DNA from 2 places in the Kitasatospora sp. NPDC098652 genome. Region 1 is predicted to be linked to the other one. Evidence: riboswitches for the same ligand, from Rfam matches in the RefSeq annotation. Region 1 holds a riboswitch; the other holds the start of a gene.
The links. Region 1 has a riboswitch for S-adenosylmethionine ahead of thrC (threonine synthase). Riboswitches for the same ligand answer to the same signal wherever they lie in the genome.
Positions count from the first base shown of each region.

Region 2: linked by a shared signal. The riboswitch ahead of ACIQWA_RS28890 (aminotransferase class V-fold PLP-dependent enzyme) and the one ahead of thrC (threonine synthase) in region 1 are both predicted to bind S-adenosylmethionine.

Region 1 is NZ_JBIWAQ010000022.1:130,224-135,023, forward strand. Features, by position in the region: gene ACIQWA_RS34045 (MoaD/ThiS family protein) at 89-367, opposite strand; gene thrC (threonine synthase) at 395-1,675, opposite strand; SAM riboswitch class I at 1,693-1,828, opposite strand; gene ACIQWA_RS34055 (glucosyl-3-phosphoglycerate synthase) at 1,978-3,000, shown strand; gene ACIQWA_RS34060 (trehalose-6-phosphate synthase) at 3,039-4,505, shown strand; gene otsB (trehalose-phosphatase) at 4,492-4,800, opposite strand, start outside.
Region 2 is NZ_JBIWAQ010000016.1:66,234-71,033, forward strand. Features, by position in the region: gene ACIQWA_RS28870 (NYN domain-containing protein) at 1-256, opposite strand, end outside; gene ACIQWA_RS28875 (hypothetical protein) at 546-809, opposite strand; gene ACIQWA_RS28880 (rhomboid family intramembrane serine protease) at 1,040-1,822, shown strand; gene ACIQWA_RS28885 (Lrp/AsnC ligand binding domain-containing protein) at 1,865-2,146, shown strand; gene ACIQWA_RS28890 (aminotransferase class V-fold PLP-dependent enzyme) at 2,150-3,514, opposite strand; SAM riboswitch class IV at 3,567-3,684, opposite strand; gene trpD (anthranilate phosphoribosyltransferase) at 3,957-4,800, opposite strand, start outside.

The DNA of each region.
Region 1 (4,800 bases):
ATATTCCCGCCGAAATGCAAGCGGCCGCCCGCACGCACGGAGAGTGGAATTCCGTACGCGCGGACGGCCGGGAAACGGCGGGAACGGCTCAGCAGCCGCCGGCCACCGCCGGAATGATCGAAACGCTCGCACCGTCCGTGATCCCGGTCGCCAGACCGTCGGCGAACCGCACGTCGTCGTCGTTCACGTACACGTTGACGAAGCGGCGCAGCTTGCCGGTGTCGTCCAGGATCCGGGCCGCGATGCCCGCGTGGTTGTGCTCCAGGTCGGCGATGACCTCGCCCAGGGTGGCCCCCTCGGCGGTCACCTCGGCCTCGCCGCCGGTGTAGGTGCGCAGGATGGTGGGGATGCGGACGGTGGCGCTCATGACTCTCCTAGCGGGGTGGGGGGTGGATCAGGCGGACGCGAGGCCGGCGGCGTGGAAGGAGTCCAGCGTCGGGCGGATGACGGCGGTCATGCCCGCCTCGGAGACGGCGTCCAGCGTCTTGAGGCCGTCCCCGGTGTTGATCGCGACGGTCTCCTTGGCGGGGTCCAGCAGACCGGTCTCCACGAGCTTCTTCAGCACGCCGACGGTCACCCCGCCCGCGGTCTCGGCGAAGATCCCCTCGGTCCGGGCCAGCAGCCGGATCGCCGCCACCACCTCCGCGTCCGTGACGTCCTCCACCGCGCCGCCGGTCCGCCGGGCGATGTCCAGCACGTACGGGCCGTCCGCCGGGTTGCCGATCGCCAGCGACTTGGCGATGGTGTCCGGCTTCACCGGCCTGATCACGTCCCGGCCGGCCTTGAACGCCGCCGACACCGGCGAGCAGCCCTCCGCCTGGGCGCCGAAGATCCGGTACGGCCGGTCCTCGACCAGGCCCAGCTTGATCAGCTCCTGCAGCCCCTTGTCGATCTTCGTCAGCTGCGAGCCCGAGGCGATCGGGATGACGAGCTGCTCCGGCAGCCGCCAGCCGAGCTGCTCGCAGATCTCGTAGGCCAGCGTCTTGGAGCCCTCGCCGTAGTACGGCCGCAGGTTGACGTTGACGAAGCCCCAGCCCTCGCCGGCCGGGTCCCCGATGAGCTCCGAGCAGAACCGGTTCACGTCGTCGTAGTTGCCCTCGATGCCGACCAGCTCACCGCCGTACACCCCGGCCATCACGACCTTGCCCTGCTCCAGGTCGTGCGGGATGAACACGCAGGAGCGGAACCCGGCCCGGGCCGCCGCCGCGCCCACCGCACCGGCCAGGTTGCCGGTCGACGAGCAGGACAGCGTGGTGTAGCCGAACGCCCGGGCCGCCTCGATCGCGCAGGCCACCACCCGGTCCTTGAACGAGTGCGTCGGGTTGCCCGAGTCGTCCTTGACGTGCAGCTGCGCGGTGAACCCGAGCTCCCGGCCCAGGTTGTCCGCCTTCACCAGCGGGGTCCAGCCGGGGTTCAGGTTGGGCTTCGAGGCGACGTCGGCCGGCACCGGCAGCAGCGGCGCGTACCGCCAGATGGACGCGGGGCCGGACTCGATCCGCTTGCGCAGCTCCTCGGCGCGCTCGCTGCCGAACTCGTAGGCGATCTCCAGCGGCCCGAAGCACTCCGCACAGGCGAAGCTGGGGCCGAGCGGGAAGCGGGTCCCGCATTCCCGACAGGACAGCGCGGCCGCGGGGCCGAGGTCGACGGAAACGGGTGCGACGGTGTCGATAGCCATGATGGCGGAGGCCTCTCTCCTCATCTTCCCCGCGGCGCGGATGCGCCACAGGCCGGAATTGGCACCTGTCCCGCCGGGGCCTGTCGACGACAGCCGAGCGAGAAGGTTGCCGGGACGTCAACGGGCCGTTCCCTCAGTCCCTCTGGATGAGCTTGTGAAATTGTGGTGGTGCGCAGCGGCGACCCCGGCGTGCAAAGGTCCGGCCGCTGTACGAAGACTGTATCCGAAGGCGTCAAACCTGAACGGGACCGTCCGCCAAGCGAGATGACCCGTCCCACCCGATCCCGCCGAGGAGAGTCACCGTGCCCGCCGAACCGACCCACGCGCTCCTCCCGCAGGCGGCGTCCTGGCTCCGCCGCCGCTCGTGGAGCGCGGCCGATCGGCCGGTCGACGCCCTCCTCGCCGCCAAGCGGCGCACCGGCCGGACGGTCAGCGTCGTCCTCCCCGCCCTCGACGAGGAGGCCACCGTCGGCGACATCGTGCGCACCGTCCGGCGCGAGCTCATGGACCGGATCCCGCTCGTCGACGAACTCGTCGTGGTCGACTCCGGCTCCACCGACGCCACCGCCGCCGTCGCCGCCGAGGCCGGCGCCCGGGTGGAACACCGCGACCGGATCCTCCCCCGGCTGCCCGCCGTCCCCGGCAAGGGCGAGGTGCTCTGGCGCTCGCTGCTGGTCACCCGCGGCGACATCGTCTGCTTCATCGACGCCGACCTGCGCGAGTTCGACCCGGCCTTCGTCTCCGGCATCGTCGGCCCGCTGCTCACCGACCCCGACATCCACCTGGTCAAGGCCATGTACGACCGCCCCCTCGAAGTCGGCGGCTCCGCGGCGGGGGACACCGGCGCGATCGTCCCCACCGGCGGCGGCCGGGTCACCGAACTCGTCGCCCGCCCCCTGCTCAACCTCCACTGGCCGGAACTCGCCGGCTTCGTCCAGCCCCTCGGCGGCGAGTACGCGGCCCGCCGCTCACTGCTCGAACGACTGCCCTTCCCCACCGGCTACGGCGTCGAGATCGGCCTCCTGATCGACGCCCTGGACCTGGTCGGCCTGGACGCCCTCGCCCAGGTCGACGTCGGCGTCCGGCACCACCGCCACCAGGACGGCCAGGCGCTCGGCCGGATGGCCGCCACCATCTACCGCACCGCCCTGGAACGCCTCGACCGCTCGCACCGCCTCAAGGCCTCCGCCGACCTCGTCCACCCCCACCTCACCCAGTTCACCCGCGACCCGCACACCCGCGCCTTCACCGCCCACACCCACCCCGTGACGGCCCTGGAACGCCCCCCGATGCACACCGTCCCCGAGTACGCCACCCGTCGTTGACGGGTTTGCCACCCGGACCCCCAGGCAACATCCCAACCATGGGCGATCTCACGACCGAACGTTCGAGTGCGACCGGAACCGCCCCCGTCCTGGTGGCCTCCAACCGGGGACCGGTGTCCTTCGGCACCGCCGACGACGGCACGCTGACCCTGCGCCGCGGCGGCGGGGGCCTGGTCTCCGGCCTGTCCGCGATCGACGACCCCACCGCCGTCTGGGTCTGCGCGGCCCTGGGCGACGCCGACCGCAGAGCCGCCCGGGAGGCCCCCGACGGCCGCCTCGACCGCGCCGGGCACGAGGTCGGCGGACAGGCCGTACGGATGCTCGACATCGACCCGGAGACCTTCGCCCGCGCCTACAACGGCGTCGCCAACTCCACCCTCTGGTTCGTCCACCACCTGCTCTACGCGACCCCCACCGCGCCCTCCTTCGACGCCGACTTCCGCACCGAATGGGCCGCCTACCAGGCGTACAACGCCGCCTTCGCCGCCGCCCTGGCCGCCGAAGCCGCCCCGGGAGCCGCCGTCCTGGTCCAGGACTACCACCTCTCCCTCACCCCGGCGCTGCTCCGCGAGGCCCGCCCCGACCTGCGGATCGGCCACTTCTCGCACACTCCGTGGGCCCCGCCCGAGTACTACCGGCTGCTCCCGGACGACGTCGCCCGGGCCGTCCTGACCGGCATCCTCGGCGCCGACCGGGCCGGCTTCCTCACCGAACGCTGGGCCCGCGCCTTCGCCGCCTGCTGCGAGGACCTCCTCGGCGCCGTCTTCGACCCGGCCGCCCTCACCGTCACCCACCAGGGCCGCACCACCCAGCTGGGCGTGCACGCCCTCGGCGCCGACGCCGACTTCCTGCGCGAACGCGCCCACCGCCCCGACGTCGACGAGCGCCTCGCCGCCCTGCGGGCCGCCGTCGGCGACCGCCGCACGATCGTCCGGGTCGACCGCACCGAGCTGAGCAAGAACATCGTCCGCGGCCTCCAGGCCTACCGGCACCTGCTCCGCACCCACCCCGAGTGGCACGACCGGGTGGTCCACATCGCCTTCGCCTACCCGTCCCGCACCGACCTCGCCGAGTACCGCGACTACACCGCCGCGGTCCAGGAACTCGCCGCCGCCGTCAACGCCGAATTCGCCACCCCCACCTGGCAACCGCTGATCCTGCACGTCAACGACGACTTCCCGCGCTCGCTGGCCGCCTACCGGCTCGCCGACGTGGCCCTCGTCAACCCGATCCGGGACGGCATGAACCTGGTCGCCAAGGAGGTCCCGGTGGTCTCCGACCACGGCTGCGCCCTCGTCCTGTCCCGCGAGGCCGGCGCCCACGCCGAACTCGGCGACGACGCCCTCACCGTCAACCCGTACGACGTCATCGCCACCGCCGAGGCCCTGCACACCGGCCTCACCATGAGCCCCGAGGAACGCGCCGACCGCACCAAGCGCCTCGCCGCCGCGGCCACCGCGCTCCCCCCGCAGCAGTGGTTCCTCGACCAGCTCAACGCCCTCTGAGGGCCTCCCCCAGAGCCCCCAACAGCTCCACCACCCCGTCGGGGCCGTCGACCACCACATCCGCCAGGTCGGCGAGCTCCCGCACCGGCGCGTCCCCCACCGCGCCGGCACACACCAACAGCCCCGCCAGCCCCTCCGCCCGCAACCCCTCCACCGCCCGGAACGCCGCCACGTCCCCCAGGTCGTCCCCCGCGTACAGCACCGACCGCGCCCCGCGCTCCCGCAGGAAGCCGGTCAGCGCCGCCCCCTTGTCCACCCCCGGCGGCCGCAGCTCCAGCACCAACCGCCCGGGCTC
Region 2 (4,800 bases), on a different contig from region 1:
CGGTCCCCGACTCCAGCGCCTTCACCAGGTCCGGCTGGCCCAGCCGCAGCCGCTCCGCTATCCGCACCCGGAAGGCCGGCTCGGACTCCAGCGCCGCCGCCAGCGCGGTGGCCGCGTACTTGGCCCGCCGCGCGGGGGTGAACTTGACGTACTGACGCAGGCTCTGCGGCAGCTCCCCGGGCGGCAGCCCGCCCAGCGCGTCCGAGGCCAGCCCGACCACCCGCCGGCGCACCCCCTCGGGCAGCGGCCGGTCCAGCTTCTCGGCCGCCCGCTCGGCACCCGCACCGGCCGGGGCCGCGCCGGGGCCCTCCGGGAGGTCGGTCTCGGACGGGCCCGGCTCGGCGGCCGGCTCCGGTGCCGGCGCAGCGGGCTGAAGCCCCTGCGCTTCGCCGGGCTCCCTCGCTGCGTCCACCACGTCCTCGGCTCCGATCCTGGTCCAGCGGGTGCGGCCGCGGCCGCCCCTGTCGTCACGCTCCGTGCGTCTTGTCTGTATTGTCCCGTGCGGTGGACGGCGGCGTCGCGCACCGCCCACCGCACCGGCGGGGTCAGCCCTGCGCGGCGGGGGCCTCCACGCCCTCGGCACCCGGACGGGCCACCAGCTCGACCTGGTCCACCGCGTTGCACCAGCGGCAGCGCACCGACTCCACGGTCTCGCTGTGCACCTCGGTCTCCTCGACCCGGGATTCGCCGGCCAGGTCGAAGTGCAGGAACTCGGTCACCCGCGCGGAGCGGGTCACGTCGAAGCGGGTGAGGTTGCCGCACAGCGTGCAGCGCCAGCGCGTCTCGGCGGTCGGAGCGGCGACGGTCATCGGGGGGTCCTCTCGGCTGGTCCCTGGGCGGGCGAGGCGCTCCCCCCGGAGCCCCGGCGTCGGCGGCGGGAGGCGGGAATGCCCGCCCCAAGCCTATTGCCTGGGGCAACCACCAGGACCACCGGTCAGCCGAGATGACCGGAGCCCGTCCCGCCCCGCCGGACGGCCCAGTAGTCCACCTGCCGTAAACCGCCGTGTCACCTGCCGCGCCCGGAGGGATGCTTGGCCGCATGGCGCTCACGGCCCCCGACCACACCGATGCGCGGGACGGCCGCCCGGCGCTGCCCGCCCCGGCGGTCACCTACGCCCTGATCGCGGTCAACACCCTGGTCTTCCTGCTCGGCCCGGCGGCCGGCCTCAACCCCCTGTACGGCACCGGCCAGACCCGGATCTGCGCCGAGCAGCGGTACGAGCAGCGCTGGGGCGCCGTCCCCGCCGAACTGCTGACCGGCCACCCGCTGACCGCCGGGCAGCTGGCCGAGGCCCCCGACCCGGTCCCCGGCTGCCCCGCCGCCCCCACCCCGGGCAAGCACCCGGCGGTGTCCGCCCTCACCGGCCTCTTCCTGCACGCCGGCTGGCTGCACCTGCTGGGCAACCTGCTCTTCCTGCACGTCTTCGGCCCGACCGTGGAACGCCGGGTCGGCCGGGCCAGGTACCTCCTCTTCTACCTGGCCGCCGGCTGCACCGCCTCGTACGGCTTCGCGCTCGCCGAGTCGCACGCGCCCGACTCCACCCGGGTCCTGATCGGCGCCTCGGGCGCGATCTCCGCCGTGCTCGGCGCCTACCTGCGCTTCCACCCGCGGGCCCGGGTGACCACCCTCGTCCCGCTGCTCCTCTTCCTCCCGCTGCGCTTCCCGGCCTGGCTGGTGCTCGGCCTCTGGTTCGCCCTGCAGTGGTGGTCGGTGCACTCGGCCGGGCCCGGGGTCGCCTACCTGGTGCACGTGATCGGCTTCTCCGCGGGCTTCCTGTACGCCTGCACCGTGGTCGGCCACCCCCCGAGACGCCCCGGCTGAGGCCCGATACGCTGGCCGCACCCGCATCAAGGAGCCCGAACTGTGATCACCGCCATCGTCCTGATCAAGACCAGTGTCGACCGCATCCCCGAGATCGCCGAGGCCATCGCCGCGATCGAGGGCGTCAGCGAGGTGTACTCGGTGACCGGCGGATACGACCTGGTGGCGATGGTCCGGGTGCGCCGCCACGACGACCTGGCCGAGGTCATCCCGGGCCGGCTCAACAAGGTCCCGGGTGTGGCCCACACGGAGACCCAGATCGCCTTCCGCACCTACTCCCAGCACGACCTGGAAGCGGCCTTCGCCCTCGGCCTGGACGAGTAGGACTCAGCCCGCGCGGCGCGTGTCGGCGACGCAACGGCCGCCCTCGTTGCGGTAGTTCCACGCCGCGCCGTCCGTGACCAGCTCGCGGACCGCGGCCAGGAAGCGCTCGACGTGCTCGTCCGGCGTGCCGGCCCCGAAGCTCACCCGGATCGCGTTCAGGCTGCGCTCACCGGGCAGCGAGGGCTCGGGCGCCCCGCACTCGGAGGGCGCCGAGTCCTCGTCACCGAGCAGGGTGCGCACCAGCGGGTGCGCGCAGAACAGTCCGTCGCGCACGCCGATGCCGTACTCGGCGGACAGCGCGGCCGCGAAGTGCGAGCTGTTCCAGCCCCGGACGACGAAGGACAGCACGCCCACCCGGGCCGAGCCCGCCCCGAACAGGTTCAGCACCCGGACCTCGGGGATCTCCGCCAGCCCCGCCGTCAGCCGCTCGACCAGCTCCCGCTCCCGGGCCTCCAGCGCGTCGAAGCCGGCCTCGGTGAGCGCCCGACAGGCCGAGGCGATCGCGTAGGCGCCGATGACGTTCGGCGAGCCGGCCTCGTGCCGGGCCGGGCCGGTGTGCCACTGCACCGCCACCGAGCCGTCCAGCTCCCGGGCCACCGTCCGGGTCGCCCCGCCGCCGGCCAGGTAGGGCTCGGCCGCGTCCAGCCAGTCGGAGCGGCCGGCCAGCACCCCGGCGCCGAACGGCGCGTACAGCTTGTGGCCGGAGAAGGCGATCCAGTCGACGCCCAGCTCGCGCACCGAGACCCGGTGGTGCGGGGCCAGCTGGGCGGCGTCCAGCACCACCCGGGCGCCGTACCGGTGCGCGGTCCCGGTCAGTTCGGCGACCGGCCACAGCTCGCCGGTCACGTTCGAGGCGCCGGTGACGCACAGCAGCTTCGGGCCCTCCGGCGCCGCGGCCAGCGCCTCCTCCAGCGCGGCCACCGCCTCGGCCCGCGAGCGCGGCGCCCGCAGGTAGCCGACCTCCAGCCCGGCGTGCGCCCACGGCAGCAGCGAGGCGTGGTGCTCGGTCTCGAAGGCGAACACCCGGGTGCCGGCCGGGACGGCGGCGGCCAGCAGGTTGAGCGAGTCGGTGGTGGCGCGGGTGAAGACCACCTGGTCGCCCGCGCGCAGGTCGAGGAACTCGGCGACGGTCCGGCGGCTCTGCTCGAACAGGTCGGTGGACAGCTGGGAGAGGTAGCCGGCGCCGCGGTGCACGCTGCCGTAGTAGGGGGCGTAGGCGGCGACGTCGTCCCACACCCGCTGGAGCGCCGGCGCGCTGGCCGCGTAGTCGAGCGCCGCGTAGCCGACCTTCTCACCGCTGACGAGCGGGACCTCGACGTCGTGGCCGAGGACGGCGAGCGGGGCGGTGGTTCCGAGGGAGAGGGACATGGGGATGCACTCCTTCACGGGGTAAGGGACCCCGGGAGTGCAGATCGTCCGGTGTCCGCGCTTGTCGCGCGGACGGCTTGCCCGGCGACCCGGTCCTCACCCAGGGCACCCCGCCACGGACGGAGGGTTGCCGGACAGCCAGCTGGGGCTTGACGCTGTCACTCATGACCTGGCGAAGACTCTAGGTCGGGTACGTCGGACGGTCAAACAGGCATCCACCATCCGGACTGTGTCTTCGCCCGCTCGCCTCCGGGGCGCTCGGACCCGGTGCCGACGGTCGTCGCTCCCGCGCTCTCCCCCAGCCTCCGGCCGGGGGGACCCCCATCTCGCTTGTCGCTCCTCGACTTTCGGCACCGGCGCGCCCCTTCGGCTCGGGGCGGGTACATCGGGGCGGACACGAAGGGCCCGTGCCGACGAATCGGCACGGGCCCCAACTACCGCCTCAGATCCGGCTGGTGGCCTCCGACCAACGCCGCAGCAGGTCCTGCGCCCGGCCGGAGTCGATCGCCTCGGCCGCCCGCGCCATGCCCGCCGCGAGCTGCTCCGCCAGCGGGGCGTCGCCCAGGTCCAGTGCGACCAGCGCCGCCGCCGTGTTCAGCAGGACGGCGTCCCGCACCGGCCCGCGCTCCCCGGCCAGCAGCCGGCGCGCGACCTCGGCGTTGTACGCGGCGTCGGCCCCGCGCAGCGCCTCGATGCCGACCAGCTCGATGCCGACGTCCCGCGGGTCGAAGGTGGTCTCGGTGACCACGCCGTCGCGCACCAGCCAGACCCGCGAGGTGGTGGTGATGGTCAGCTCGTCCAGCCCGTCGTCGCCGCGGAACACCAGCGCGGTCGCCCCGCGCCGGGCGAGCACCCCGGCGATCAGCCCGGCCAGCCGGGTGTCGAAGCAGCCGATCGCGTGCGAGGTGACCCTCGCCGGGTTGGTCAGCGGGCCGAGGATGTTGAAGGCGGTGGGCACCCCGAGGTCGCGCCGCGCGGTGGCGGCGTGCCGCATCGAGGGGTGGAACTTCGCCGCGAAGCAGAAGGTGAGCCCGACCTCCTCGGCCACCTGGGCCACCCGCCGGGAGGAGAGGTCCAGCGCCACCCCGAGCTTCTCCAGCACGTCCGAGGAGCCGCTGGAGGAGGAGGCCGCCCGGTTGCCGTGCTTGACCACCTTGGCCCCGGCCGCCGCGGCGACGATCGCCGACATGGTCGAGATGTTGACGGTCTTCGCCCGGTCCCCGCCGGTACCGACGATGTCGACCGCCGGGCCGGGGATGTCCAGCGGCTCGGCGTGGTCGTACATC